3 regions of the Enterococcus mediterraneensis genome follow, and region 1 is predicted to be linked to each of the others. Evidence: predicted binding sites of a transcription regulator. Region 1 holds the regulator's gene; each other region holds the start of a gene.
The links. The regulator NrdR, encoded in region 1, represses ribonucleotide reductase genes. The targets are predictions, from matches to a motif close to ACACNATATATNGTGT.

Region 1 (10,466 bases):
AACAAAATCAAGGTGAGAATACTGGGATCGCCGCATTCGTCGCATTGCAGTTGTATCTTGATTTCATGAATATGTTCATCGCGCTGGTTCGTATTTTCGGCAGAAACGACTGATCAGCATTAACAGAAGCAAAACCAGAAAGGAACAAAATCGATTTTGATTTTGTTCCTTTTTCTTGATTCCAGCGGGATTCTTGTTTCAAATCATCGCAATCGCGCCTTAACTTTGTTAGAATGAAGAAGAATGTTTAGAAGAGGAGTTAACAACTATGCCTAAAAAAAAGCTCTTATTAGTAGATGGAAACAGTGTGGCATTTCGCGCGTTTTTTGCGCTGCACAATTCACTGGAACGTTTTAAAAACAATAACGGACTCCACACGAATGCGATTTACGCGTTCAATACAATGTTTGAAAATGTGATGCAAAAAGAAAAACCGACCCACGTTCTTGTAGCTTTCGACGCGGGAAAAACGACATTTCGGACGGAAATCTATCCGGAATATAAAGCGGGACGTTCGAAAACACCTGGTGAGTTTCGAGAACAGCTGCCTTATATCCGGGAGTTGATCACAGGATTAGGGGTCAACTATTATGAACTGGAAAACTATGAAGCGGATGATATCATCGGTACACTGGCAACAAGAGTAGATAAAAACGAGTTTGATGTTGTGATCCTATCGGGTGACCGAGATTTGACACAATTAGCTACCGACGAGATCAAAGTCGATATTACTGTCAAAGGCGTAAGCGAGATCGAAGCATATACTCCTGAACATATTCGGGAAAAATATGATGGTCTTGCACCTCAGCAGATCATCGATATGAAAGGTCTGGCAGGAGATGCGTCTGATAATATCCCGGGTGTGACTAAGATCGGTGAAAAGACGGCTATCAAGTTGTTGAAAGAGTACGGCTCAGTCGAAGGTATTTATGAAAATATCGACGAAATGAAAAAAAGCAAAATGAAAGAGAACCTGATCAATGATCGTGAACAGGCATTTCTTTCTAAACAATTAGCCACGATCAATACCGACGCACCTGTCGATGTTGATATCGATTCGTTGATCTATCAAGGGAAGAATTTGGAAAAACTTGTTCCATTTTATAAAGAAATGAACTTCAATTCCTTTTTAAGCAAACTAAACATTGATGAACCGCAAGAAGATATGGAAGATATCCAATTTAAAGTGGTCGATACGTTTACTCAAGAGATGTTTGCTCCTGACATGGCTTTATACGTGGAAATGATGGGAGATAATTATCATCTGGAAGATATTGTCGGTGTTGCGTGGGGAACACCTCAAACGATCTATGTGACCAACAGCGAGGATATTTTTGAAAATCAATATTTCATCGATTGGCTGACGGAGAAAAACAATAAAAAAGTGTTTGATGCCAAACGAACCTATGTGGCATTGAAACGCTACGCAGTCCGTCCAGAAGGGATCAGATTTGATGTCCTGCTGGCTGCTTATCTATTGGATACCAGTGACAACAGCAATGATATCGCCAGCTTGGCTGCCCGATACGATTATACAGAGGTCCAATCGGATGATGCAGTTTATGGAAAAGGGGCAAAAAAAGGACTTCCGGAAGATGAAGAAATCTTTTTCGCTCATTTAGCCCGTAAAATCCAAGCGATCCATTGGTTGAGCGACCACTTGGATAAAGGTTTGGAAGAAAAAAATCAAAGCGATTTGTTCTATCAAATGGAATTGCCCCTTTCACGAATCTTGGCGGAAATGGAGATCGCCGGCATCAAAGTCGACGCGAGCCGATTGCATGAAATGAAAGGCGAATTTTCTGAACGCCTTCATGAAATCGAAGAAAAAATCTATCAAGAAGCTGGAACGACCTTCAATATCAATTCGCCAAAACAACTAGGTGTGATCTTGTTTGAAAAAATGGGGTTGCCAGTGATCAAGAAAACCAAGACCGGTTATTCCACCGCAGTCGATGTTTTAGAACAGTTGCGGGAACAAGCGCCGATCGTAGAACACATCTTGAATTATCGTCAGATCGCTAAGATCCAGTCTACCTATGTGGAAGGATTGCTGAAAGTCATCCAAGGAGACGACAAGATCCATACTCGTTACGTCCAAACATTGACCCAGACTGGTCGTTTGAGTTCTGTTGATCCGAATTTGCAAAACATCCCGATCCGTTTGGAAGAAGGTCGCAAGATCCGTCAAGCATTCGTTCCTCGTGAAAAAGATTGGCTGATCTATTCTTCTGACTACTCTCAAATCGAGTTACGGGTGTTGGCCCATATCTCCAATGATGAACATTTGAAAGCGGCCTTTATTGAAGGACAAGATATCCATGCCAGCACAGCGATGCGGGTATTTGGCATTGAAAAAGCGGAAGACGTGACGCCAAATATGCGCCGCCAAGCCAAAGCGGTGAATTTCGGGATCGTTTACGGGATCTCTGATTATGGTTTGTCTCAAAACTTAGGGATCTCGCGAAAAGCGGCTCAACAATATATCGATACCTATTTTGAAAAATATCCCGGTGTCAAACAATATATGGAAGATATCGTACGTGACGCCAAAGACAAAGGCTACGTTGAAACCCTTTATCATCGCCGCCGCTATTTGCCGGATATCAACGCCCGCAACTACAATCTGCGCTCTTTTGCGGAACGGACAGCTATCAATACACCGATCCAAGGAAGTGCCGCGGACATTTTAAAAATCGCTATGATCGATTTGGCGAATCGAATGAAAGAAGAAAAGATGGAAGCAGTCATGCTGCTGCAAGTCCACGATGAATTGGTGTTTGAAGTACCTGAAAGCGAGCTGGAACAGCTGGATCGTTTGGTAAAAGAAGTCATGGAAAATGCTGTAAAACTCCATGTTCCATTAGTTACCGACAGCAGCTGGGGCAAAACGTGGTACGATGCGAAATAGAAAAGGTGAAAAAAATTGCCAGAATTACCAGAAGTAGAAACAGTCAGAAAAGGATTAGTTCAGCTAGTCAAAGGAAAAACTATTGAAAATGTCGAGATCTTATGGCCTAGAATCATCGAAACGCCAGATATCTTGTTGTTTCAAGTCCAATTAGCCGGTCAAACCATCGAAGATATTTCTCGTCGGGGAAAATATTTGATTTTCAAATTGTCTGCTAATGATTTGATTTCTCATTTGCGGATGGAAGGCAAGTATGAATTTTTCGAAACGGATCCTATCGTAGATAAACATACTCATGTGATCTTTCACTTTACCGATGGCAGCCAACTGCAATATCGGGATGTGCGGAAATTCGGTCGGATGGCTTTAGTGGAAAAAGACCAAAGTCCATATTACAAAGGGATCATGCAGTTAGGTCCGGAACCATTGCCAGAGCAGTTTACATTAGAGGCGTTTACAAAAGGATTGAGAAAATCCCATAAAGCCATCAAACCGTTGCTGCTTGATCAAAAATTAGTTACCGGTTTGGGAAATATCTATGTAGATGAAGCGTTATGGCAAGCCAAGATCCATCCGGAACAGCCAGCCAACACATTAACAGAAGAAGAGATCGCCCTTTTGCGAGAAGCAATCATCGATGTATTGAAAAAAGCTGTGGAAGCCGGCGGTACAACGATTCGAACGTATTTGAACGCGTTAGGAGAAGCGGGAAAATTCCAGCTTTCATTGAACGCCTACGGACAAACCGGTAAACCTTGTCCTCGCTGCGGGACACCGATCGTTAAATTGAAGGTCGCCCAACGAGGAACCCATATTTGTCCATCATGTCAAAAATTGAGGGTAAGAAGATGAGTTTTGTTTTAGGGATCACTGGCGGAATCGCCACAGGAAAAAGTACGGCGGTCGAAGTGTTTCAAAAATACGATTTTCCCATTGTAGACGGAGATCAAGTGGCCCGCCAAGTGGTTGAACCGGGGACACCCGGGGGAGCGGCGGTCGTGTCAGAATTCGGCGATGACATTCTGCAAAAAAACGGCAGCCTGGATCGCAAAAAATTGGGGCGGATTGTTTTTTCTGATAAACAAAAACTGGATCGTCTCAATCAGATATTGAATCCGTATATTCGTTCCGAGATCTTGCGGCAGATCGAAAAAGGCAAAAGCGAAGCGCCATTAGTGATCGCCGATATCCCTTTAATGTATGAAGGCCATTACGATCATTATATGGATCAGGTGGCGGTAGTCTATCTTCCTGAAGAAATCCAGCTGGAACGCTTGATGAAACGCGATAACCTTTCATTGGAAGAAGCCTCCAAGCGGATCAAAAGCCAGCTGTCGATGGAGGAAAAACGCCGTCGTGCTGATATTTTCTTTGATAATCAAGGAACGATCCAACAACTTCAAGAACAAATAACCAGCTGGCTGCGTCAGAAAAAATTTATCTGATTTTAGAGGATCATAAGTTTCTCTTGTTTTGCCCATAATCGTTCAAAAATTTTGTTTATATCGGTCTGTTTTGCTAAAATTATAGTAGAAGCAAAAGGAGGCAGGTTGGTATGAGTAATTTGAAAGATAAAATTGTTGGGTCTGCTAAAAAGAAAATCGGCGATTTGACGAATAACGAGGAACTTTCTCAAGAAGGAAAAGTTCAAAAAGAAGATGCGGAACTGCATTCAGAACAGCGCAAGAAACGGATCGAAGAGCTGGAAGATATGCACGAAGAAAAGAAGGCACAGACTCAGGATGCGACAAAAGAACATGTCGGCCGTGATCTTGAAAAAAGCGATAAGCTTGCAGAAGACGGGTTAAATGAAGAGCGGATAGAAGAAGAACGAATGAAGCATTATACAGGTATTGAAGAAAAACTCTGAGCAATCAGAGTTTTTTGTTTACATAAAAAGCCTATGGAGGTCAGAAACGAACAAAAAATAAAAAAAGCAAGGATAATTCGGGTTTTTCAAGGGATTTTTTGCCGTGAATTCCGCAGTATAGCTGTTTTCATGTTATAATTAAGCAATAAATAAAAGAAAAAATTTTTGCTTTTAGAGAAAAATCAAAAGAATAATGAGGTGAAACTATGCGTTGTCCAAAATGTCACCATAACAGCTCTCGTGTTATTGATAGTCGTCAAACAGATGAAGGCCGGACGATCCGCCGCCGCCGTGAGTGTGAAAATTGCGGGTTTCGTTTTACAACCTTTGAACGGATCGAAGCGGCACCGCTTTTAGTTGTGAAGAAAAACGGTGATCGAGAAGAATTCAATCGCGATAAAATCTTGCGAGGATTGATCCGATCTGCTGAAAAACGTCCGGTAGCGATGGAACAAATGGAACAGATCGTGGATCACGTGGAAAATCGTGTCCGCAGTTTAGGTGTCAATGAAGTATCAACGAATTTGATCGGTGAATATGTGATGGAAGACCTTGTCGATGTCGATGAGATCGCGTATATCCGTTTTGCCAGTGTGTATCGTCAGTTTAAAGATATGTCTGTTTTCTTGAAGGAATTGCAGGATATTGTTGAAAAAGCTAAAGCTTCTGACCACACGGAAAAGTAGTTAGAAGGAGGGCTTTTCTTGGAAAATGCCTGGTATGAGATCCAACCAAAAAATATTTATCAAGTGAAAAAAGAGCAGCCGTTGACCCAAGAAGGTCAGCAAGCATTGCTTTATCTGTATCAGCCGATCATCGGCGGCGATGCCATGAGTTTGTACTTCTGTTTGATCGGTGACGCCGCAGATAAAACGGCAGAAGAGTTTACCCATCTCGATTTGCTGAATGCAATGGATGTGGGGCTGCCCCGCTTTTTTGAAGCCCGCAAACGTCTGGAAGGGATTGGACTGTTGCGGAGTTTTCAGAAAAACGATCCGGAATTCGGCAAAATGCTTTTCTATGAGTTGTATGAGCCTCTGCATCCGCAAATCTTTTTCAGAGAACAGCTGATGTCGTTTCTGCTTTTAAGCAAAGTCGGCGAAGATAAGTTTCAGCAGCTGATGCGGCGTTTTCGTCCAAGACCTGTTGATACTTCCGGTTACGAAGAAGTCACCCAGAAATTCACGGATGTTTTCTTATGGTCGGAAAAAGAGTTCGGACGTCAGGAAGAAAAGCTGGATAAGGTGTCTAATGCCTTCCCGCTTGAGAAAGAAAACAAACTGCAATTAGATACAAAACAATTAAATTGGACCTTTATCATGGATATGGCTGAGCGTAAATTTATTGATCGTTCCGCTTTTACCGGTTCATTAAAAGAAAAATTAACGTTGTACCATGAGCTATATGGATATGACGAGATGAAACTGGTAGAGTTGATGGCCGGCGTCGTTTCATTAACAGACGGTTCTATCGATGAGAAAGCATTAGAAAAAACTGTCATTGAAGAGAATAAAGTTTTTTATAAAAAAGAAACCGACGAACAGACAGATGATCAGCAGCTGCGGCGTTTCAATACGTTGAAACAGCAAGGTTATACGGATAAAGATCTGGAAATGATCCGACAAAGCGAAGACTTGGCGCCGATGGAATATTTGACGGCCATCAAGCAGACGAAGAAAAGTTTTGTCACTAAAAATGAAGAGTGGCTGGTTCAAGATCTGGTGCAAAAATCGCCGTTGCCGAATAGTGTGATCAATGTACTGATCAATTATCTCTTGGTAGTCCAAAATAAAAGCTCCCTTGCTCCGGCATTAGCCAATCAGATCGCCGCTGACTGGTCGGAAAAAAATATCCGTTCTCCAGAAGCCGCGATCCAGCATGTCAGAGAATTGGCGAAAAACAAGCTGCAGAAAAAAACAAAGCTTGCTTATTCACGGCAGCAGTCACCGCAAAAACGGGAAGAGTTGCCAGATTGGTCGGCATCAGCGAAAGCCGTTGCCAGTGATCCGCAGCGTAAAGCGGAGATCGATCGAATGATGAAAGAATACTTCAATGATGAAGAAGGTGAAAAATGATGGAAGATGTTGGAAAAAATATCGATAAAATGCTGAATCGGCGCAATTACCGCTCCCGTTACAGCGAGATGATGGAATCAGTAATGAAAGATCCTGATGTCACGGCTTTTTTAGAAGAGCACAAAGACAAACTGACCCAAGAAGATATCGAAAAAAGCTACGCGAAGATCTATGAATTCGTGCAGGAAAAACGCAAATTTGAAGTAAACGATCCGACCATGATCGCGCCAGGGTATGAACCCCAGTTGACCCTGAACTTCCATTTTGTCGATGTCACCTATGTGCCGACTCAAGCCTTATTAGAGCGTAAAAAACAAGAAGAGATCAAAAGTCGAATCAATACCATCGATATACCAAAAGATATCCGCAACGCTACTATGAAAAGCTTTGATAAAACAGTCGAACGAGAAGAAGCGTTGTTTGAAACGATGCGCTTCATCCGATTTTATGAAGAAAATCCCCGGACATTTCATAAAGGATTGTATCTTGCTGGAGACTTTGGTGTCGGTAAGACCTATTTGTTAGGAGCGATGGCTAACGAATTGGCTAAACGAGGGTATTCCTCGACACTGGTCCACTTTCCGACATTTACTTCGCAGATCAAAAGCGCCATCGCGGACAATACTGTCAATGAAAAGTTGGACGCGGTGAAAAAAGCGCCGATTCTGATCTTGGACGATGTAGGAGCTGATGCCATGACTTCATGGACCAGAGATGAAGTATTTGGTGTGATCTTGCAGTATCGTATGCAGGAACAGCTGCCGACATTTTTCACCTCCAATCTGACGATGGATGGACTTGAAAAACATTTAAGCATCACGAAAAACGCAGATGAACCATTGAAAGCCAAACGCATTATGGAACGCATCCGATATTTAACCAAAGAAATCATTATGCTAGGTGAAAATCGCCGCAATGGCTGATAGAGGAGGAACCGATGAAAAAAGGAATTTTTCTTTTGGGGGCGGTGCTGTTGCTGACCGCTTGCGGAAATGAACCGCAAGCCGATGCAGAGCCTGTCAACTCTACCAATGCTACGGAACAAACGACGAAAGAAACCGAAACAAAATCAACACAACAAGCAGGTGAAACGATGCAAACGATCTTTACCGGCAAAATCGAATCTGTCGACCAGCACTTTGAAGATTCTGTCAGTGTGCTCTTGAAAAAAGTTGAAGCTGTTGAAGATTCGGAAAATATCGTGCCGAATTTCCACGATGGGGTGATCTTGAATCTGCCGGCGGAAAAAGCCGAGTCTTTAGAAAAAGGCATGACTATCCAAGCGGAAATGAACGGTTTACCTATCATGACCATGTCGATCCCGCCGCAAGTCCCTGGTGAAAACATCACTATAACGATCGTGGAATAACGACAGAAATCAATTGAATAATTACAAAAATACTGAGAGGATGCCCTAGCAAAATCTCGGTTTTTTTGCTTGAGACACGCTTTTTTCAGAAAATCAATGCTATAATAATTAAAGCTGAAACTCATTTTTTAATAAATAACCAGAAACAAGGAGGTCAAAATGAACGAGCAAGGTTTATCCCGGCGTTTGCAGCGAGTGGGAGCTGCGGTTCCTGAAGGCGCTCGATTGGCTGATATCGGCTCAGATCATGCGTATCTGCCCGTAGCATTGATGCTGCAGAATAAAATTTCTTACGGAGTAGCCGGAGAAGTCGTCAAAGGACCCTTTGAATCCGCGAAAAAACAAGTCCAAAAAAGCGGATTGACTGACAAGATCACTGTACGCCTAGCAGATGGCATGGCTGCTGTTCATCCGGAAGACGAGATCACTGCCATTACCATCGCCGGTATGGGAGGCACATTGATCCGCAATATTTTAGAAAACGGTGTTGCCCAACAGCAAGTTACTGGCAAAGAACGTTTGATCTTACAGCCGAATGTCGGTGAAGCCGGATTGCGTAACTGGCTGATGAGCAATAACTATGAGATCATTCACGAAGAGATCATCGAAGAACATCAAAAAATCTACGAGATCATCGTAGCGGAAAAAACAGAAAAGCCGGTACTTTATACGGAACAGGAGCTGTTTTTTGGTCCGTTTCTATTAAAAGAAAAAAATGAAACGTTCCGAAACAAATGGCAGCGGGAATTGCTGCAAAAAGAACGAGTCTTGCAACAGTTACAACAAGCGGATCAGCTTCCGCAAGATAAAGTCCAAGAAATCACACGACAAATCCAATGGATCAGGGAGGCGATCGGGTAATGAGCATTTCAGGAAAGACATTCATTAAACGTTTTGAACAGTATTGTCCCCAGTGGCTGGCTGAAGAAGGTGACCCGGTAGGTTTGCACTTAGGCACATTGGATAAGCCGATCCAGCGGGTCATGATGACACTGGATGTTCGTCCAGAAGTCGTCCAAGAAGCTATCGATAAAAAAATCGATCTGCTGATCGCGAAGCATCCGCCGATTTTTCGGCCAATCAAACGGTTGACATCAGATGATCCTCAACAAAAAATGTATATCGATCTTTTGAAGCACGACATCGCAGTCTATGCCGCCCATACTAATATGGATATCATTTGGGACGGCTTGAATGATTGGTTTTGCGAAATGCTGGAAATTAAAGTCACAGACTTTATGAAAGAGACCCATCAAGTACGTATGAAGAAATTAGCGGTTTACGTACCAGTTGATTTTGCAAAAGACATGCGGCAGGCGTTAGGCGATGCCGGTGCCGGCCAGCAGGGAAATTATCACCGCACCAGCTATTCATTGATCGGGACTGGCCGTTTCACTCCGACAAGTGAAGCACACCCGGCAATCGGCGAGGCGAATAAAGAAGAAGCAGTCCAAGAAGCACGGATCGAAGTGATTTATCCAGAAACGCGGGAAGCTGCTGTCTTACAGGCGATGTATGCTGTACATCCTTATGAAGAACCAGCATTTGATCTTTTGCCTTTAGATAATGCGCCTGTCAGATTTGGGATCGGCCGCGTGGGAACTTTGGCAAAACCAGTCACCATTGAAGACCTCTGCCAAAAGGTCAAAGAAGTGTTTGAATTGGACGGGCTGCGTTTGATCACCCCGACAAATGCCAAACAGATGGTGCAAACAATCGCGATCTGCGGCGGCAGCGGAGCCGGTTTTTATCCGGATGCTTTAAAACACGGTGCGGATGTCTATATCACCGGTGATGTCAGTTATCACACTGCCCATGATATGCAAGCGGCAGGTTTGACAGTCATTGATCCAGGGCATAATATCGAACGTGTCTGCATCGATAAATTTATTGAAAAAATGAACCAATGGAAAGAAGAGGAAAATTGGTCGATCGAATGTATTCCTTCAACGACTAATACAAACCCTTTCCAATACAGATAGGAGCGAATCAATATGTATGAAAATCTATTACCACGTTTTTTACGCTATGTAAAAACTGAAACCCGTTCAGATGCGTCTAGCCAAACGACACCATCTACGCAAACGCAAGTCGATTTTGCGCAAGAACTGAAAAAAGAACTGATCGATCTTGGAATGAAAGATGTTCTGTACAATGAAGAAAATGGTTATGTCATCGCGACATTGCCTAGCAACATCGACAGACCTGTTCCAACGATCGGATTTATCGCTCATATGGATA
Region 2 (10,466 bases), 350 kb from region 1:
GTTTTGCGATCACACTGCCAAGACCATCAAAGATGATATCTTCAGCAAATGGTTTTGCGTACTCCTTAAATACTTCTCTGACTTCTTCTTCATTTCCCGGCACTCCTCGTGCGGAAGTCAAATCGATCAATAGCTGTTCTTCGTTTTTTTCTAACATCAAAGTCGCTCCCTTACCGTTTCTGATGAAAATTATACCATTTTTCACAATTTTTGTACGTGTTTTTGTATGGTTTCTCTTTAAAAAATAACTAGTAGAAAAAAGAGCTGTGTATAAGTCGAAGCTGTCGAAAATGTCAGCTCAAAACTTATGACACAGCTCTGATACAAGTATGTCTAAACCTACTGTTCTTTCCATCGATTTGCGAAACTTAGTGAAACTTCTTTATTCTAGTCCTCTACGATCCGTAAATAAATCCGGACAGTGATCATATAAAATATCAGATAAGCGACTGCCATGATTCCGCAAAACAAATAGGCCAGCCAATAATTATCACTGATGATAAACTGGTTCAACACATAGATCACGAACAATGCATGACTGGTGCCTAAAATAACTGGCGGAACAAAGAACCAAGCATTTTGCTGATAAACCAATTTACGGATTTCTTTCTTTGATACCCCTATTTTTTTCAAAAGTTGATAGTACCTTTATTCATTTTCCGCTTCAGAAAATTGATGAAGCATCAAAATACTGGCAGTGGCCACCATGACGATCATACTGACAAACAGTGCGACATAAATAAATACGCCTGCTTGACGACGGGTGCGGCGCAATGCGGGATACTGGCTGGTTTGATTCATCCGGCTGCCAGTCCCAAAAAAATCTCCTTCTTCCGCAAATTTTTCTTTCTGGATTTTCCCAGTAAGGACATCGTTTTGATACATATACTCATAATATACTTCGTCTTGCCAACGCAGCGGCAATTTCTGATTCAACTCATTACTTAATTTTTCCCGGTCTGCCGAAGCATCGACATCCACCATCGCTACTTGATAGGAAATGCCCGCTGTTTTGTCAAAAATTTCTTGGTCTACAACTAATACCGGACTGTTGTAACGGAGCAGACTTTCTCCCAAATGATCCGGATACATCCGCTGAATCTGCAACTGGACATCATTTGACAAGGTGATTTGATGCTCAAAACTGGCTATGCCGCGAAAATCATTGTAAGTCGTGTCGAAAAGAATCGTATCATGAGCAGATTCCAATTGGATCGGCGGAAGTTCAGGTTTGATTTTTCGAAATTGATTATAGTTGTCGATCGTCAGCAAATTGATCAGCTGCTCTTGATTGTTTTCCGCAGTATTTAACAACTTCAAGCCAAAATAAGTCCCCGTTACTTTATACTCCAATGTCACCTCGTGAATGACCTTACTTCCTTCTTCTTGGATCAGCTGTTTTAATTGAGGAAGATCTTCTTTGCGGATTTGAAAATCCGTTGGTTGACTGTTGCGAACATTTTGGGCATTTACAGTGATCAATGAGATCGAGATACCCACGATCGTGATAGCGATCGCCGAAATGATCGTAGTCAAAGACAAACTCCGCCAACTTCGCAAGATCTGAATACAGCTGTTGTTCAGCATATATAAAGTCAGTCCCTGATAACTTTTAGGCCGTCTTCGCCAAAAATAGACCAAAAGGGTAACGGAAAATCGGTAAAACAAATACGTACCCGCGACACAAAGAACAAAGATCAGTAACGGCAACCACAAGATAATCATAAAATCTTTGGTTTTTCCGATATAACCAAACAAAATGTCATGGATCTGACTAGCAAGGAAGTAGCCCGTACCGATCAGCACAAAACTCAAGATACCAAAGAAAATGTTTCTTTTCCCGCTCCGTATTTTTGTCAATGGTACCGTGACGTCTTTTGCAAACAATTCCAGCAATTTTTTTTGCGAAAGAATCCAGATGTTTTGAAATGCAAGGATCAAATAGACTAAGAAAAAGACATTTGCTGTCAAAACCACTGCTGGAAAGGCGATAAAAAAGCGGCTTTCCACATCAAGTGCCATGGCTTTACTCAAAATCATAGAAAAAAGTTTGGATAAGATGATCCCCAAAGCGATCCCGCTGATAAATGACACGCTGTTCAGAAAAAAAGTTTCCACTAAAAAACGGCCGATGATTCGTCTTCTTTTCAAGCCGAACAGCTGATACAGTGCGATCTCTTTTCTGCGTTTCGCCATAAAAAAACGATTAGCGCTCAACATAAAAAACAATACGATCGCTAAGACAAAAAAGCTGCCGATATTCAGTACACTGTCGAGCTGGATATCTTGGCTGGCGCGTTCAATGAGCAGTTGATCATAAGTGATGGCGCTGAAAGAATAAAAGCTCATGACCGCTAACGTCATACATAAAAAAGGGATTGCGTAACTGCGATATTGTTTTAAAAAGCTGCGCCATGTCAGCCTAAAGAGCATCCCTTCGACCTCCTCCAGCAATGGCCGCCTGCATACTGATGACTTTGTCGAAGAACTCTTTTCGCGAACCTTGTTTGACTACTTCGGCAAAAAAGACACCATCCTTGATAAACAAGATCCGATTGCAATAACTGGCGGTATATGGATCATGGGTCACCATCAAGATCGTCGCATCTTCCTTTAAATTGATCTCGCTCAAATAATTCAGCAGTTCTCCGGCGGATTTCGAATCAAGAGAGCCGGTGGGTTCATCAGCGAAAATGATCTCCGGCTGCATAGCCAATGCTCGCGCAGCAGCCACCCGCTGACGCTGTCCTACTGAGAGTTCTTCAGGATAACGCTGCAAGATCGCTGTAAGTCCCAGCAATTCGGCGGTACTTTCTACTCGGCGATCAATTTCTGACAGCGGCAAGCGATCGATCGCTAATGGCAAAAGGATATTGTCGCGAATATTCAACGTATCCAGCAGATTGAATTCTTGAAAAATAAAACCGATTTTTTCCCGACGAAAATCACTCAGCTCTTCCTCGTTCATTTTTGTGATATCCTGACCAGCGATTTGGATAGAACCGAAAGTCGGTAACGCGATCGACGATAAAATGTTCATCAGTGTCGTCTTCCCGGCCCCGCTTGGTCCCATGATCCCGACAAATTCGCCTTTATCGACTGTAAAGGACAGATCCTTCAATACTTTGGTTTGATTGAAACGATTGCCGTAAGTTTTACTCAAGTGTTGGACATCGATAATAGTTTTCATCGTTGGCTCCTTTCAGTTTTCTATATGGTAGCATAGTAGCATATTTTTATCGGTTTCACGAATTTCTATAAGTAAAATTGATAGAAAAATTTTTATTCATTTTCCCGTGAAAATATAAACAGCAAAAGCCTATCTTTATCAGCTTTCATAATTTTTCAACGGAAATTATACACAATATATTGTGTTTGGTATCATTATGAAACATTTTTCGCCACTACATATAGTTGCAAGTTTTATTTCCATCTATTATGATAATTAGTGAACAAGCAATTACAAGGAGTGACGCGCAATGATGAAAATAACCAAAACAGCGGAGAATCCGACTATTCATCCGCAACTGAGCACTATGAAGATCGTAAAACGCGATGGCCGACTAGTAGATTTCGATGACCAGAAAATTTATGATGCTCTTGTAAAAGCAAAAAAACAAATCAGCGGAGAACTTTCTCCTTTAGATCATGAGCGTATCCTAGAGATCGTTGAACGTGTAGATCAAGAAATCGCACAACGTTTCACAAGTGATGTTAAGATTTATGAGATCCAAAATATCGTTGAGCACACACTTTTAGAAAAAAATGAATATGCGTTAGCGGAACATTATATCAACTATCGAACACGTCGTGATTTTGAACGCAGCAAAGCCACAGACATCAATTTCACTATCGGAAAACTGATCAACAAAGACCAGACCGTGGTCAACGAAAATGCCAACAAAGACAGTGATGTCTTCAATACGCAACGAGATCTGACAGCTGGGATCGTAGGCAAATCAATCGGATTGAAGATGCTGCCTCCTCACGTTGCCAATGCCCATCAAAAAGGCGATATCCATTATCATGACTTGGATTACCATCCATACACACCGATGACCAACTGTTGCCTGATCGATTTCAAAGGGATGCTGAATAATGGATTTAAGATCGGTAACGCGGAAGTTGAATCGCCTAAGTCGATCCAGACTGCGACCGCACAGATCTCACAAATCATCGCCAATGTGGCTTCCAGCCAATATGGCGGCTGTTCTTGCGATCGGACAGATGAATTACTGGCTCCGTTTGCTAAGCTGAATTATCAAAAACATTTGAATGACGCTGAAGAATGGATCGAAAATCCTGAACGTCGGGAAGAATTCGCGAAAAAGAAAACCCGCAAAGACATTTACGATGCCATGCAAAGTCTAGAGTATGAAATCAACACTCTGTTTACTTCCAACGGACAAACACCATTCACTTCTTTAGGCTTTGGTCTTGGAACGAATTGGTTCGAACGGGAGATCCAAAAAGCGATCCTGCAGATCCGAATCAATGGATTAGGCAGTGAAAAACGGACCGCGATCTTCCCTAAATTGATCTTTTCTATCAAACGCGGGGTAAATTCCGCTCCTGCAGATCCTAATTACGATATCAAACAGTTGGCGTTGGAATGTGCCACCAAACGGATGTATCCGGATATCTTGAACTATGACAAACTTGTTGAATTGACTGGAAGTTTCAAAGTGCCAATGGGCTGCCGTTCCTTCTTGCAAGGCTGGAAAGATGAAAACGGCGAAGAAGTCAATGTTGGCCGTATGAATTTAGGGGTAGTGACATTGAATCTGCCTCGTATCGCTATGGAAGCTCATGGGAATCGCGACAAGTTCTGGCAACTTTTAGAAGAACGCCTAGGCATCGTTAAAGACGCGTTAGTCTATCGTGTAGAACGTTGCAAGGAAGCTTCACCTGCCAACGCGCCCATCCTTTATATGTATGGGGCTTTCGGCAAACGCCTTAACCGGAAAGACGCGGTCAATGAATTGTTCAAAAACAAACGGGCGACTGTTTCACTAGGTTATATCGGTTTGTATGAAGTTGCTTCTGCTTTTTACGGCGGCAGCTGGGAAAAAGATCCTGAAGCAAAAGATTTCACCCTATCGATCCTTAAAGAACTAAAAGCGCATGCTGACGCATGGGGTAACGAATACGGCTATCATTTTAGTGTCTATTCTACTCCAAGTGAAAGTTTGACAGACCGTTTCTGCCGTCTAGACACGGAAAAATTCGGGATCGTCGAAAATATCACAGACAAGGAATACTACACGAATAGTTTCCATTACGATGTACGAAAAAATCCAACACCATTTGAAAAACTGGATTTCGAGAAAGACTATCCGAAATATTGTTCCGGCGGCTTCATCCACTATTGCGAGTATCCAATGCTTCAACAAAATCCGAAAGCATTAGAAGCTGTTTGGGACTATTCCTATGACCGGATCGGCTATCTGGGAACGAATACTCCGATCGATCATTGTTATGAATGCGGCTTTGAAGGAGATTTCAATCCAACTGCCCGCGGTTTCGAATGTCCGCAATGCGGCAACCACGATCCTAAAACCTGTGATGTCGTAAAACGGACTTGCGGTTACCTAGGCAACCCTCAAGCTCGTCCGATGGTCCATGGTCGTCATAAAGAAATCTCTTCTCGTGTCAAACATATGAAATAACAACCAAAATCGAGGCTGTGACAACGTACTTTTCTCTGTCATAGCCTTCCCTGGTCTTGAAATACATTCAGATTTACAGAAGGAAGTTTTTTTATGAATAATCCAAAACCAAAAGAATGGCAAGCTTCCGATTATAGCCAAAATCGGATCGCTGATTATAAAGCTTTCAACTTTGTCGATGGTGAAGGTGTCCGCAACAGCCTTTATGTCAGCGGCTGTCTTTTCGCTTGCGAAGGCTGCTTCAACAAAGCCGTGCAAAATTTCCGCTACGGTGTACCCTTTACCAAAGAATTGGAAGACCAGATCATTGATGATCTGCGCCATGATTATGTCCAAGGTCTGACATTGCTGGGCGGAGAACCCTTCTTAAATACGCCGGTCTGCCTGCAAGTCGTCAAACGAGTACGGCAGGAGTTTGGAGACACTAAAGATATTTGGAGCTGGTCAGGATATACCTTTGAGGAATTATTGCAGGAGACTGATGATAAATTGGCGCTGCTTTCTTCTATCGATATTCTAGTTGATGGCCGCTTTGAATTGTCCAAACGCAATCTCAATCTGCAATTTCGCGGCAGCAGCAATCAGCGGATCATCGATGTGCCTAAATCCTTAGAAGCCGGCAAAGCTGTCATCTGGGACAAATGCACGGACGCTGAAAAAAGCTATGAACAGATTCATCGTCGTAAATTGATTTAAAAAAGCCCCGCATCCGACATATTAACAACATCTTGTCGGATGTGGGCTTTTTATTTAAAAGTCCTGCTCGCTTTCTCCCCAGAGCGGCAGCCGGATGTTCTCATAAGTCACAGGATCCAAATTGGTCACCGTGATCCCTAACAGTCGGATCCCCTTTTCTAGTCCTAAAATCTCTTCCCAAATCAGACTGGCTTGAGAAAAAATCGCTTCTTTTTTACTAACATATGTCGGTAAAGTCACACGTTTGGTGATAGTGGAATAATCTGTATAGCGGACTTTTAGGACTATCGTTTTCCCATGCTTTTGGACCCGTTTTAAGGAAAAATCGACCTTTTCAGAAAGCTGCCGCAACTGAGTTAAGACTTCTTCTTCTGTAGTCAGCGGATTACCATATGTATGCTCTTTCCCTACCGATTTGCGTTCCCGTGTCACTTTGACAGGAGAATCATGGATCCCTCTTACTTTTCGATACAAGGAATACCCCATTTTCCCAAAATACCGGATCAGTTCCATCTCGCTTTTTTGATAGAGATCAGCGCCGGTAAAAATATTCAGTTCATGCATTTTCGGTACGGTCTTCTTACCAATACCGTGAAACTTCTCAATAGGCAGTTCTTTTAAAAATTCCACCGCGTCTTCTGGTGTAACGACTGTCAATCCCCGCGGTTTTTGAAAATCTGACGCAAGCTTCGCTAAAAATTTATTGTAGCTGACGCCTGCCGAACAAGTTAAGTGCGTCTCCCGCCAAATATCCCGCTGGATCATACGAGCGACTTTGATGGCAGACCGGCTGTTGACTTTGTTTTCAGTGACATCCAAATAGGCTTCATCGATGGACATCGGTTCGATCAGATCGGTGTATCGCTGGAAGACTTCACGAACTTGCTGGGAAACTTCTCGATACTTCTCATGATTTCCTGGCACAAAAATCGCTTGCGGGCATAATTCATAGGCTTTTTGCGCGCTCATTGCTGAATGGATACCATATTGACGGGCGAGATAATTGGCGGTGGTCACGACCCCGCGCCCGCCTGTATCGCTGGGATGGCGGGCGATCACTAATGGATGTTTTGCTAATTCAGGATTATCCCGTTCTTCTACCGAAGCAAAAAACGCATCCATATCGATATGGATGATTTTTCTAGAAGTATCGTTTTTTAACGGAAATTGTAATTCCGACATCCTCGCCACCGCCTTTCTTCCTCATTATAACCAAACGAACGTTCCCATTCAATTTTTGCTGACATTTTTTATGAAAACTAAGAGATTTATCCCATTTTAAGACATTTTTCCACAAAAAAATACGCTCCTTTTGTCAGGAACGCATTTCTTCTTTAATTTATTATTTGTACAAGTGAATTTATCCAAGCAACTTCTTTCAGGGTCTCTGCTTCAAAGAAACTTTTTTATCTGAGATCTAGGATATCCAAATTGGTTTCATTCGATTCCATGAAATTCTTTGTAGACGACCTGTTTTTTCACTTGATTGCGTTGGGCTACTTCTTTGATAGCCGCATTGGGTTTCATGCCTTCTTGGACCAATTCTTCTACTTGCTCTTTCAACGATTTATCTGTGACGACAGCTGCGGCGGTTTCCTCTCCTTCATTTCCAGAAACCAATAAGCAGCATTCTCCTTTGATCTCGTTTTCTTCCAAATAATCTGCCAGTTCAGCCAAACTTCCCCGCAAATATTCTTCGTGGATCTTAGTCAGTTCGCGACAGATCACCGCTTGACGTTCCGAACCAAAAACATCAGCGATCTGTTTGACAGTCCCTCCGATCCGATAAGGAGATTCATAAAAAATCAAGGTACTCTTTTCAGCTTTCAATGCCTCTAATGCCTGCACCTGTTCTTTTTTCTTTCGAGGAAGAAAACCGTAAAATACATTCGGCTGCGGCGATAATCCCGAAGCGATCAATGCCGTCAGTCCCGCGGTAGGTCCTGGCAGGGAGACGACGGGGATCTCTTCTTCAATACAAGCCACCACTAATTCGTGTCCCGGGTCACTGATGGAAGGCATCCCGGCATCACTGACTTGCGCGATGGAATCACCTTTTTTTAATAGCTCCAACAATTGCGGGATGCGTTCACGATAATTATGTTCATGAAGGCTTTTTTGAGGGGTCTCGATCTCAAAATGATTCAGTAATTTTTGCGTATTCCGAGTATCCTCACTAGCGATCCAAGCGACTTCTTTTAAAGTCCGCACGCTGCGGAAAGTCATATCTTCTAAATTACCGATAGGTGTGGGAACTAGATACAAGATACCCGTCTGCTGGTCTTTAAAACTGCGCTGTTTTTTCATTTGCAGCACCACTCCTCTACAAAAAGAAACTGTAACATAAGTCAATGCTACATCAACGAACCAAGCTCTGTGATCAAATATCTGTAAGAGCAATATAGAGTTTGGCAGTATTCTAGCATGGTAGGCTTATGTCACAGTTTTTTTACTATTTTCAACTATTTTCCGCTCTCGCGATAGATGACTTCTAAACAAAAAGCACATGGTTCATCATGTTCCCGTCGCGATCCGTATAGATCATAACAAACGTGGAAGCCTTCTTCATAGATTTTTTCTAAATTCATTCGCGATTTCGATAATTCTTGTTTTACTTTTTCTGCTGGAGCTTCCGCCACTTGATTCAATTCACGGACATGATCTCTCAGCCTTTGGTTCTCCAACTCGAGTGTCGTATTTTTTTCAACGATCTCTTGCAATGCAAGTTTCATTTCTCCCAATTGGTTCAGAGAATTTTCTAATTCGAGTTCGAGCTTGTTCAGCCCGTCGTAAAGGGAGCGTTTATCCATGGTCATTGCTGTCACCTGCTTTAACAACATCTTTTAATTCTTCGTAATCATATTCTACTGGGGTTTCTCTGCCAAGCAAGCGCACCTTTACCACGCGGCTCAAAAGATTGAGCCCCACCACTTTTCCTTTGCCTTCTGGCGTCAGGATCTCTTTGCCGTAATCAGGCAATTCTTTTTTTGCTTCTTCATAAGAATCATTTTCATATTTCAGACAGCACATCAAGCGTCCGCATAAACCAGAAATTTTCGTTGGATTCAAAGACAGGCCTTGATCTTTTGCCATTTTGATAGAGACCGGGATAAAATCGCCCAGAAATGTCGAACAGCATAATGGCCGCCCGCATGGACCGATCCCGCCTAATAATTTTGCTTCATCACGCACACCGATCTGCCGCAATTCGATGCGGGTCCGGAATTCACTGGCCAGATCTTTGACCAGTTCGCGAAAATCGACCCGTCCATCTGCCGTGAAATAAAAGATCATCTTGCTGCGATCAAATGTATATTCCACATGGATCAATTTCATCTCTAAACGATGGGCACTAACTTTCTTTTTGCCGATCTTTAGCGCTTTTTCTGCATCTCTGCGATTTTGTACATCTTTTTCTATATCTTTGGCGGTCGCTTTTGACAAAATAGGCTTCAGATCATCAGGAAGATCATCTGCGTCCATCACTTTTTTAGGGACAGCAATAGTAGCCAATTGTTTCGCCTGTTGCGACTCAACCAGAACTTTTTCATTATACGTATATTCAGACTTGCCGGGAGAAAAATAATAGATATGCCCCGCTTCTCGATAGCGGACCCCCACCACTTCTACCACTTTCATCCTCCTCTCTTTCTGGAACTATTTTTGATAAATGATTCGCAGTGCAAGCTGTTCTGCAACATTTTGAAACGAAACATTCGCTGTCAATTTCTGTTCTGCTTGCAGCAGTAATTCTAAAATACGTGTACTTTCTGTTGCAGATTCTGTGCTTCGATCACGTTTTATCCGATAATAAAATAACAACATCTGAAGTAATAATCTCTGTTGTTCCTTTTCTTTTGCTAAAGGTAAAATACGTTTTTGGACATATATAAATGCTTGTGGATCACGTTTTTCCAAATAAGTAAACCATTGCATAACAGTATCCTTAGCACCATTAAACCATTCATTTTGGTAGATTTCAACTGCTTTTTGATAACCATTTGTCAAACTTGCCAGAAGTTGGGCGGATTCTTTGCCGATTCCGTCTTTTACCAGTTTTTCAATCAAATGTTCAGGAGCCAATGGCAAAAAATGGATGAT
Region 3 (10,466 bases), 1.4 Mb from region 1:
ACCAATCAATAGACGCAGATTTTCCGGAACAGCCAGTGGTTTGATCGACAAATCCGGCCAAGCACTATTTAATAAAGAGGTCAAATCAGACTGCTTTCGTTGTTTGCGAACCCACGCATGATCAAAGGTGGAAAAAGCGATCCAACCGCCGTAACAACTCGCGGCGATATCCCCGCAGGAACCATTGCCTTGGACCTCCAAATGGGCTAAAGCAGCGATTTTGAAGATCGACATCTGATCGAGATTTAATCCGTAAAAAGCGTTCAGTGCTTTGACAGTAGCGACAGTTACTGCACCGCTGGAACCTAGTCCGTATTTGCGTCCGTTAGAACTGTCCAGTTCGCTAGTAACTTTCAAATCGTAAAAAGATAAGGGAATATTATTTTCTCGGGCATATTTTTCTGTCAAACTGATTGCCGCCAAAATATAGTGGAAGGGATTTTCGCGAATGTCTAATACTAGTTCGCCATTTCTCCGTGTCCAACGTATCGGCAGTTCGCTGTATTGAACGGATTGGATCGTTCCGGTTTTTTTGGCCGGTTCAATGGTGACAGTAATAAATTGATCGACAGCGACAATGATCGCGGGATGTCCTGGCTCCACTACTGCGTATTCACCGGCAATATACAATTTTCCGGGGGTTGAGACTTCTATCATTTGTCTGCTCCTTTGAAGGTTTGAATTCCGGGTCCAGCATAAGCTGTGACCAACTGCCCACTGTCAAAGACGGTCTGTAATTGTTCAACGATCGCTGCCGCATTTTTCCGTTCACAAAGAACTTTGACATTTGGTCCAGCATCCATGGTGAAATAACAAGGCAATCCATCATTTCTGATCGAACGTACCATATTCATGGCGGTCAGACTTTGCGGCGACCAATAGGTAAAAGGAGGGACGGCAGCCAATGTCGTGCCGTGCATTTTCAAAGCGTTCCCTTCAGCGATCTCACCTAGTCCTTGGAAATCTTTTTTCTGGATCGCTTCTTTGATTTTTTGCAGATCTTCATCGACACTGTCAAGCCAGCCGGGATAAAAACTGGAAGTAGCTACTGTGCGTTTCATGCCATCACGGCTGGAAATATCTTTTTGCTGGTCATTGATCAAAATAAAGATCATAGCTAGTTCATCTTCCCAATGATCGCTGGCAATCGGTTGGGCGAAAGACGTCGCGTCAGAAATTCCTTTTTCCCATTCCACAAAACCGCCAAAGATACTGCGGCAAGCTGATCCTGAGCCGCGGCGCGCCAAGCGGGATAAGTCTTTTTCCGACAGATTCATCTGAAGTGCTTCGTTGCAAGCGCCAGCCAATGCTGCTAGACCGCTTGCGGAAGAAGCCAAGCCGGCTGCTGTGGGCACGAAATTTTTACTAGTCACTTTTGCATAAAGAGAGCAGTCTGCCTGTTGACGGACCAATGATAAAAAGCGGCTGACTTTTTGTGTTGCCGCCGCATTTTGTTTGATTCCATCAAGAAAAAATTCATCTTGAGAAAACTCTTCAGCAAAAATGACACTAGTTTCTGTGTAAAATCCGTCTAATGTCAATGATAAACTGTTGTTCATTGGTAAGATCAATTCTTCGTCTTTTTTGCCCCAATACTTGATCAGTGCGATGTTGGTATAGGCACGGGCTTTTCCTTCATACATATTGGCAAACTCCTAATTCTTGGATCCAAGTCGCTTTTGCGCCTTGTTCGCTTAATTTTTCTGAAATCAATCGGGCTTGCTGATAGTCAGCTGCCAAAGCGATCATACAACCGCCACGTCCGCCGCCAGTCAATTTGGCTCCTAAAGCACCTGAAGATCGGGCAGTGGCAATCAAATGATCCAATGTTTGATCACTGACTTGCAATGTTTGTAAAGCTTCTTGAGCCTGATTCATGACACGACCCAATATCATTGGCTGATTTTGGCTGATGGCAAGTTTTGCTTCTTGGGCTAAATGTCCCAATTCTTCAATATATTTTTTTGTTTCCTTGGGATTTTGTTCAAAAGCACGTGCGACTTCTCGAACAGTATCACGTGTTTTCCCCTTTACGCCAGTGTCGGCTACGATCAGATAAGCATCGATATTCAAATTGAAATTTTGGAACGGCTCGCCTTTACGAAAATAGATAGGCTGATCGCCGCTGGTAGCCGCAGCATCGATACCGCTGGGATTGCCATGGGCGATTTTTTCTGATTGATTGACATAGGTCAACAGAGTAGATTCATCCAGTGGAAGTTCAAGCCAGTCAAAAAAGGCGCGTGTCGTCGCAACTGCAACCGCCGCACTTGATCCCATCCCGCGTTCAGCCGGGATCGTACTTTCCAAAGTCAAAGCAAGCTCAGGTGTACCAAATGCTTCCTTTAGTGTTTGGATCAATTGTTTGATATTATTCAATGAGCTCGGCGCGTTTGCCAACTCTCCATTGTAGTAAACAGAAAATAAGGCATCTTCACGACTTTTTTTGATGGTCGCTCGGATACTTGTTGCTTTAAAAGGGAAGGCGATCGCCGGCTCTCCATAAATGACGGAATGCTCGCCCATTAGAATGATTTTCCCATTGGCAATCCCCTCGCCAGTTGTCTTCATTGGTTTACCCCGTTTCTTAACAGACAGAATATTCACTGCTGTTTTTTACAAAAAAACAGCTCTTGCCTATCTATTCTACTAAATATTTTTTGATCCGTTAAGAGATTACCGGAAAATTGCCTTGTTTTCCGTTATTTCTTAATATTTTTTCAAAAAACTTCTGTATTTTTAACTTGTGTTTTTTGGACAGGTACTATATATTGAGGTGTATACTTAATAAGTAACGAAAAAATACAATATTTAGTGATGAAGTGAGTTGGAGGGCTATGAGCGTGATAGTTTTAGCGGGTACGATAGGTGCGGGAAAATCCAGTTTAACAGCAATGTTATCTGATCATTTAAAAAGTGAAGCTTTTTATGAATCAGTAGATGATAATGAAGTATTGCCTTTGTTTTATGCAGATCCCAATAAATATGCCTTTTTGCTGCAAATATATTTTTTGAATAAACGGTTTGATTTGATCAAACGAGCATTGAGCAATGAGAACAATGTATTGGATCGTTCGATCTATGAAGATTCATTATTATTTCATTTAAACGCGGATCTGGGCCGGGCAACAGAAACCGAAGTCCGTGTGTATGATGAATTATTGTCAAATATGCTGGAGGAGCTTCCCTACGCTGCCCATAAAAAACATCCCGATTTGTTAGTGCATATCCGTGTTTCTTTTGAAACGATGTTGGCGCGAATCCAAAAACGCGGACGTGAATATGAACAATTAGAATTTGATCCATCTTTATATGACTACTATAAAGAATTGAACCGTCGCTACGATCAATGGTTTGAAGATTATAATGAAAGTCCAAAAATCCAAATCGACGGCGACAAATACAATTTTGTTGAAGACCCGCAAGCAGCAGAAGAAGTGCTGAAAATGATCGATGACAAGATCGCGGAAACTCGCAGTTTACAGACTGCTATTTGATATCAATAGCTTTACTAAATAGGTAAAAGGAAAATGGATTGATCTCAAAAAATTAGATTTTTCGGTCTGATTTTTGGGACAACTCAAAATCCTTTTGCCTTTTTTTGTAATAAAAGTTCCAAAATATCAAACTGATTACTCGATCACCAGACCTAAACCTGCAGCAATCGTCAATGCCTGTTCTTGATTGACGATCAGACCTTTCAGATTTTCTTGGGAAAGGGCGATTTTGGTGAAGGTGTTTGTAGTCAGATCAAGCTTGTTTAAAGGCGTACGGAACCAGTTGCTGCCGGTCAATTCATTATTCTCTACAAAAAGCTGTTTCCAGACGACCTCATAAAATTCACTGTCCGCTAATTGGTTGTCGGTGAATTTGACAGCTTTTAAGTTGGTATTGCTGAAAGACGCAAAGGTAGCTACGCAGTTAGAAAAAGTACAGTCTCGCAAATAACTTTCCGCAAAATTTGTTCCGATCAGTTTACATTGATCAAACCAGACTTGATGAAAGCTGGCACCAAGCCACTCTAGATTCGAAAAATCACAATTTTTGAAGAGGACATTGCTGCATTCGAACCGCTCTAAGCGTGTTTTATGCATTGTGACCCGTTCCAATTGAGCATCTCGAATGATCAAATTTTTACAGGTTAAATAGCTGTAATCGAGATTTTTTGCGTAGATATTTTCAAAGAGCTGCTCATCTTCCAAATAAAAATCTGAATCTTCTGCTGGACTAAGCACAGGTTTGATGGGCTCGATTTTTTTCAAGGAATTTTTCCTCCGATCATGCTTTCTGATATCAATGATAGCAAATACTCTGAGAATCGTCACTTTTTCACAGGAAAAGCCAAGTTGACTATGTGAAATTATTTTTTAGTAGATTTTGAAAAAATATGAAAACGGATGGCGACAAGTGTTTTTATGTCAGCGTTTTATATTCTTAATAAAACCTAATTTCACAAGCATAAAGTTGGATTTGTGAGTGTTTGTGCAATAAAATGAAACCGCAATCAAGTTTAGGAGGAGTTTTTTTATGACAAAAACAGTTATTGTAGGCGCAAATCACGCTGGGATCGCCGCAGCGAATACATTATTGGATAATTTTGACGATCAAGAAGTGGTTATGATCGATCGCAATACGAATCTAAGTTATTTAGGTTGCGGTACTGCATTATGGGTAGGCCGTCAAATCGATTCTTATGAAGGCTTGTTTTATACCAAAAAAGAAGATTTCGAAGGAAAAGGCGCTAAAATTTACATGGAAACCGTTGTGGAAGATATCGATTTTGACAAAAAAGAAATCCACTGCGCAAGTAAAGACGGTGAAAAATTTACTGAAACTTATGACAAATTAGTTTTAGCTACTGGTTCAGTACCAATCTCACCTAAAGTACCTGGTCGTGAGTTGAACAACATCCATTTCTTAAAACGATTCCAAGATGGACAATCTGTGGACAAAGAATTAGCTGCTGAAAATGTAAAAAATGTTGCCGTGATCGGTGCCGGTTATATCGGTGTTGAAATTGCGGAAGCCGCAAAACGCCGCGGCAAAAATGTCTTGCTGTTTGATATGGCAAAACGTTCATTACCAAGCTACTATGATAAATGGTTCACTGACGATATGGATAAAAACCTGGCAGACAACGGTATCGAACTGCATCTTGGTGAAGTAGCGAAAGAATACAAAGGAACAGATAAAGTTGAAGCAGTAGTCACTGATAAGGGCGAATACCCAGTGGATCTAGTGATCAACGCCATCGGTTTCTTGCCGAACAATCAATTAGGCAAAGATCATTTGGAACTTTTTGCAAACGGCGCATACTTAGTCGATCGTCATCAACAAACCAGTGATCCTGACGTTTATGCAGTAGGAGACTGTGCAACGATCTATTCAAACGCATTGCAAAAAACGACTTATATCGCTTTAGCAACAAATGCAGTCCGTTCTGGATTAGTAGCAGGATATAACATCGGCGGTGCGGATGTTGAATCAGAAGGTGTTCAAGGATCGAACGGTATCTCAATCTTTGGTTTCAATATGGTTTCGACTGGTCTGTCTGTAGAAGCTGCTGAGAAAAATGGTATGAAAGTCAAATATACTGATTACGAAGATCTGCAACGTCCAGGATTTATGAAAGAAAACGCCAAAGTGAAAATCCGAATCGTATATGAAGAAGATTCACGTCGAATCGTGGGTGCGCAATTGTCATCAACAGAAGACATTTCAATGGTGATCCACATGTTCTCATTAGCTATCGAAGAACAAGTGACTATCGATAAATTGAAATTACTGGATATCTTCTTCTTGCCGCATTTCAACCAACCATACAACTATATTACAATGGCAGCATTGTCAGCGGAATAATCGTTGAGACGCTGTTTGACGCTGGAGGTTTCTCCAGCGTTTTTTTGCAGTTAAGAAACAATGGTATGATTGGAATATTTTGTTTGACAGTCAGATATTTTTATCGTATACTATGAAAGTTGAGAAATGAAAGCAGAAGCACCCGCTTCTCGCCTAAGTGAGAAAATTACTGGGCAGAATAGTGATTCATCTTTTTTAGGTGGAGTACGTGCGGGTTCTGAAAAGAACTCGTTTTTTTATTGCAAAATTTCCTTCGTGGAATCATGCAGGCTTTTCTTTCTCTCAAAAAACTTGGAGGTGAATGACCATAGCAAAGGATATGATGGTAAACGACGGCATTCGTGCACGTGAGTTGCGTTTGATCGATCAAAATGGCGAACAATTAGGAGTTAAAACAAAAGCAGAAGCATTAAAAATTGCTGAACAAGCAAATTTGGATGTAGTGCTGGTTGCTCCAGGTGCTAAACCACCAGTTGCGCGAATCATGGATTACGGGAAGTATCGTTTTGAACAACAGAAAAAAGAACGTGAAGCTCGTAAGAAACAAAAAGTGATCAACATCAAAGAAGTTCGCTTAAGTCCAACAATCGACATCAATGATTTCAATACAAAACTGCGTAATGCACGTAAATTCTTGGAAAAAGGTGACAAAGTGAAAGCTTCGATCCGTTTCAAAGGTCGTGCCATTACCCATAAAGATATTGGTCAGAAAGTCCTTGATCGTTTAGCGGAAGAAACTGCCGATATTGCGACAGTTGAACAAAAAGCGAAAATGGACGGACGCAGCATGTTCTTAGTTTTAGCTCCTAAAGGCGAAAAATAAGAACAGCCGGTCAGTCAAAAGTTAGATGCAGAATTTGAGGATGTAAGTCCAGCTTTGGATTTTAGGCGGACTCTACGCGAAATGAAATGTAGGAGGAAATTAGTTATGCCAAAACAAAAAACTCACCGCGGATTAGCAAAACGCGTAAAACGCACTGGTAAAGGCGGATTGAAACGATCTCGTGCGTTTACAAGCCACCGTTTCCACGGAAAAACTAAAAAACAACGCCGTCAATTGCGTAAAGCATCAATGGTTTCTAAGGGCGATTACAAACGTATCCGCCAACAATTAGCCCGCATGAAATAAGGCTGATTGCCGCGCCGATTGCTTTATCAAAAGAAAAATTCAAATCAAAGAGATTTATTAGGAGGAATTAAACATGGCACGTGTTAAAGGTGGAACAGTAACTCGCAAACGTCGTAAAAAAGTGCTTAAATTAGCGAAAGGTTACTACGGTTCAAAACACACTTTATTTAAAACAGCAAAAGAACAAGTAATGAATTCATACAACTACGCATACCGCGATCGTCGTCAGAAAAAACGCGACTTCCGCAAATTGTGGATTGCTCGTATCAACGCAGCAGCTCGTATGAATGGCTTAAGCTACTCAAAATTGATGCACGGCTTGAAATTAGCTGAAATCGACATCAACCGTAAAATGTTAGCTGACCTTGCTGTCAACGATGCAGCAGCATTTACTGCATTGGCTGACCAAGCAAAAGACGCTTTGGCTAAATAAATATCAATGTAAAAGCGCTGAACTTGATCAGCGCTTTTTTTGTATCTTAACCTAAAAACAGTAGTATATTTTTAAGTATGTGCTTGTTAAAAAAATTCCAACCTAAGTTGCTTTGAGTTCTACATTTAAAATAAACAAATAATTCTGAATTTATTATAAATTACTTGTTGACAAGTTGAGAATTTTCTGATAAATTTTATGAAAATCAATGAAACGCGATGATAAAGAAAGTAGAATGAATGGATCATGCCAAGAGAGTCCTGTCTGGTGAAAAGGGATGATGATCGTTGATTTGAAAATGGCTTTTGAGCGGATTTCCTGAATCGTGAGGGAAATACGGACGCCCCGTTAACAAGCAGCAGTCTCCAAATATTTGGGTACTGGCAGAGGTAAGGTTCGTGAGGATCTTACGAACAAAGGTGGTCACGCATTCTCAATGCCCTTAGCAATTTTTTGCTAAGGGCATTTTTTTATGGATAAGAGGAGGAAGAAGAATGGCAGGCTTTTTAGTAGTACAAACTGATTTTGGCTTACAAGATGGAGCAGTCAATGCGATGTATGGTGTGGCTTATCAAGTAGAGCCGGATTTGACTATCACAAATTTGACACACGAGATAGAGCCGTACAATATCCATGATGCCAGCTATCGATTGTTTCAAAGCACAATGTATTGGCCGGCAGGAACGGTTTTTGTATCGGTAGTGGATCCGGGTGTCGGTACGGAACGCCGCAGCGTAGTGGCAAAATTATCAGGCGGGCAATATATTATCACGCCAGATAATGGCACATTGACTTATTTAGCGGCTTATACAGGAATCGAAGCGGTCCGTCAGATCGATGAAACGACTCAACGTTTACCTGGCTCTAGTGAAAGCCATACTTTTCATGGTCGGGATGTCTATATGTTCAATGGTGCGCGGTTGGCAAGCGGCAAGGTAAGTTTTGAAGAGTTGGGTTCAGAATTGGAAGTGAAGGATTTAGTCCGCTTTCCTTTGGTTCCGCCGAAACAAGCGGAAGATAAAATCACTGGTTCCATTGATATTTTAGATATCCGCTTTGGTTCTCTATGGACAAATATTCCACTAGAATTTTTCAAAAAGTGGGGAGTGGCGTATGGGGATCGTTTCTTAGTCAGAATCTATGAAAATGAGGTCTTGCGCTATGAAGACAGAGTAATATTTGGACGTTCGTTTGCCCAAGTAGGGGAAAAAGAATCCGTCTTGTATATCAATTCTTTATTAAATGTTGGATTAGGAATCAATTTAGGTTCTTTTGCTGATACATATAAGATCGGCACAGGAACCAGTTGGAAAATCATTATTAAAAAGGAGAGAGTAGCATGAGAGAATTTACTGTAAAACACATCGTTGCCATTGGGATCGGAGCCGCCGTCTTTTTCATTTTGAAACGTTTTGTCACAATACCCACTGGTGTCCCTAACACGGATATCGCCACTGCTTATCCGTTTTTAGCTTTATTAGGAGTGATCTATGGCCCGATTGTTGCTGGACTGGCAGGCTTTATCGGTCACGCTGTAGGTGATTTGACGACATACGGTGCTTGGTGGTCTTGGATCATCGCATCTGGGTTCATTGGTGTATTTTTCGGCTTGTTAGCAAAACAGATTCCTATCAATGCGGGAATTTTTGGCAAAAAAGAAATTATAAAATTCTTAGTGGGAGAAACAATCGCTAATCTAGTAGCGTGGGTCGTGATCGCGCCAGTAGGTGATATCTTGATTTATGCGGAAGCTCCTAGCAAAGTATTTACTCAGGGGATCGTTGCGGGACTGACTAATGCAGTCGTGACAGGGGTAATTGGGATCATCTTGTTGAAAGCATATGCTCAAACGAAAACAAAAAAGGGCAGCTTGATCAAAGAATCTGATTAAAGAATGTGGAAAAATGAAGAAAATAATCGAATTCAAAAATTTTAGTTTTCAATATGATGCTCAAGCTGAACCGACATTGAAACATATTGATTTGTCGATCTACGAAGGGGAAAAAATCCTGATCATAGGAGCTAGTGGTTCGGGAAAGTCAACATTGGGGAAATGTCTTAACGGGATCATTCCGCAAAATGACCAAGGAAGCTTTGAAGGCACGTTAGTCATCAATGGCAAACAATTCGGTGAAGCATCGATCTATGACTTGTCCTTAGAAGTAGGAACGGTCTTGCAAGATACGGATAGTCAATTCGTCGGACTGACGGTCAAAGAAGATATTGCTTTTTCTTTAGAAAATGAAGCGGCAGATCAAACCACGATGCGTCAGGCAGTCAAGTATTGGGCAGAACAGACGGATATCGCGAATCAGTTGGAAAAGCGACCTCAAGAATTATCAGGAGGACAGAAACAGCGAGTGACAATTGCGGGTGTTTTGATCGATGAGACACCGATTCTGTTGTTCGATGAACCTTTGGCGAATCTGGATCCCCAAGCGGGCTATGATTCCGTCCAATTGATTGATCGTCTTTACCAAAGCACTGCGTTTACAACAATCATTATCGAGCACCGATTAGAAGAAGTCTTACAGGCGCCTGTAGATCGGATCATTTTGATGGACGAGGGCCGGATCGTCGCGGACTTGCCTCCAGATGATTTGCTGCGGAAAGGCTTGTTGAAGAAATACGGGATCCGTGAGCCGCTTTATCTGACTGCTCTAAAAAAAGCCGGAGTATCTTTGTCTGACTTGGCGGATCTGACGGATGTTTCAACTTTAGTATCTCCTGAATTCAACTCCGCATTGATAAACACCTTTGAGAAGCAGCCGGCAGTTCAAAAAACAGCTGCAAAAGAACCGCTATTAGAATTGAAGCAACTAACTTTCGGCTATCATTATAATCGATCGATCATCGATCAATGTGACCTTACTTTATATAAAGGCGAGATGATTAGTTTAGTAGGACATAATGGCGCTGGGAAAACGACTTTATCGAATTTGATTACCGGTTTTTATGCGCCGGATTCCGGAGATATTTTGTGGAAAGGTCAAAGTATCCTGGGAGACTCTATCAAGAAACGGGCGGAAAAGATTGGGTATGTTT

Region 2: a site for NrdR is predicted at 3,360-3,375, ahead of nrdD (anaerobic ribonucleoside-triphosphate reductase). Genes of this name have one in related genera too.
Region 3: a site for NrdR is predicted at 2,803-2,818, ahead of EFB00_RS07880 (deoxynucleoside kinase). Genes of this name have one in related genera too.

What each region holds. Positions count from the first base shown of each region.
Region 1 is NZ_UWOP01000001.1:204,317-214,782, reverse strand. It holds gene EFB00_RS01035 (Bax inhibitor-1/YccA family protein) at 1-113, shown strand, start outside; gene polA (DNA polymerase I) at 269-2,911, shown strand; gene mutM (DNA-formamidopyrimidine glycosylase) at 2,927-3,763, shown strand; gene coaE (dephospho-CoA kinase) at 3,736-4,356, shown strand; gene EFB00_RS01015 (CsbD family protein) at 4,467-4,781, shown strand; gene nrdR (transcriptional regulator NrdR) at 4,988-5,467, shown strand; gene EFB00_RS01005 (replication initiation and membrane attachment family protein) at 5,486-6,856, shown strand; gene dnaI (primosomal protein DnaI) at 6,856-7,779, shown strand; gene EFB00_RS00995 (membrane lipoprotein lipid attachment site-containing protein) at 7,794-8,225, shown strand; gene EFB00_RS00990 (tRNA (adenine(22)-N(1))-methyltransferase) at 8,385-9,086, shown strand; gene EFB00_RS00985 (Nif3-like dinuclear metal center hexameric protein) at 9,086-10,207, shown strand; gene pepT (peptidase T) at 10,220-10,466, shown strand, end outside.
Region 2 is NZ_UWOP01000001.1:549,988-560,453, forward strand. It holds gene EFB00_RS02605 (M42 family metallopeptidase) at 1-157, opposite strand, end outside; gene EFB00_RS02610 (FtsX-like permease family protein) at 388-633, opposite strand; gene EFB00_RS02615 (ABC transporter permease) at 649-2,433, opposite strand; gene EFB00_RS02620 (ABC transporter ATP-binding protein) at 2,423-3,190, opposite strand; gene nrdD (anaerobic ribonucleoside-triphosphate reductase) at 3,480-5,669, shown strand; gene nrdG (anaerobic ribonucleoside-triphosphate reductase activating protein) at 5,763-6,365, shown strand; gene dinB (DNA polymerase IV) at 6,420-7,547, opposite strand; gene rsmI (16S rRNA (cytidine(1402)-2'-O)-methyltransferase) at 7,803-8,672, opposite strand; gene EFB00_RS02645 (DNA replication initiation control protein YabA) at 8,828-9,175, opposite strand; gene EFB00_RS02650 (PSP1 domain-containing protein) at 9,168-9,998, opposite strand; gene holB (DNA polymerase III subunit delta') at 10,023-10,466, opposite strand, start outside.
Region 3 is NZ_UWOP01000001.1:1,602,261-1,612,726, forward strand. It holds gene EFB00_RS07865 (phosphomevalonate kinase) at 1-657, opposite strand, end outside; gene mvaD (diphosphomevalonate decarboxylase) at 654-1,643, opposite strand; gene mvk (mevalonate kinase) at 1,636-2,571, opposite strand; gene EFB00_RS07880 (deoxynucleoside kinase) at 2,838-3,497, shown strand; gene EFB00_RS07885 (pentapeptide repeat-containing protein) at 3,633-4,262, opposite strand; gene nox (H2O-forming NADH oxidase) at 4,528-5,859, shown strand; ribosomal protein L20 leader region at 5,984-6,105, shown strand; gene infC (translation initiation factor IF-3) at 6,161-6,682, shown strand; gene rpmI (50S ribosomal protein L35) at 6,788-6,988, shown strand; gene rplT (50S ribosomal protein L20) at 7,062-7,421, shown strand; T-box leader at 7,631-7,868, shown strand; gene EFB00_RS07910 (SAM hydrolase/SAM-dependent halogenase family protein) at 7,916-8,764, shown strand; gene EFB00_RS07915 (ECF-type riboflavin transporter substrate-binding protein) at 8,761-9,312, shown strand; gene EFB00_RS07920 (ABC transporter ATP-binding protein) at 9,326-10,466, shown strand, end outside.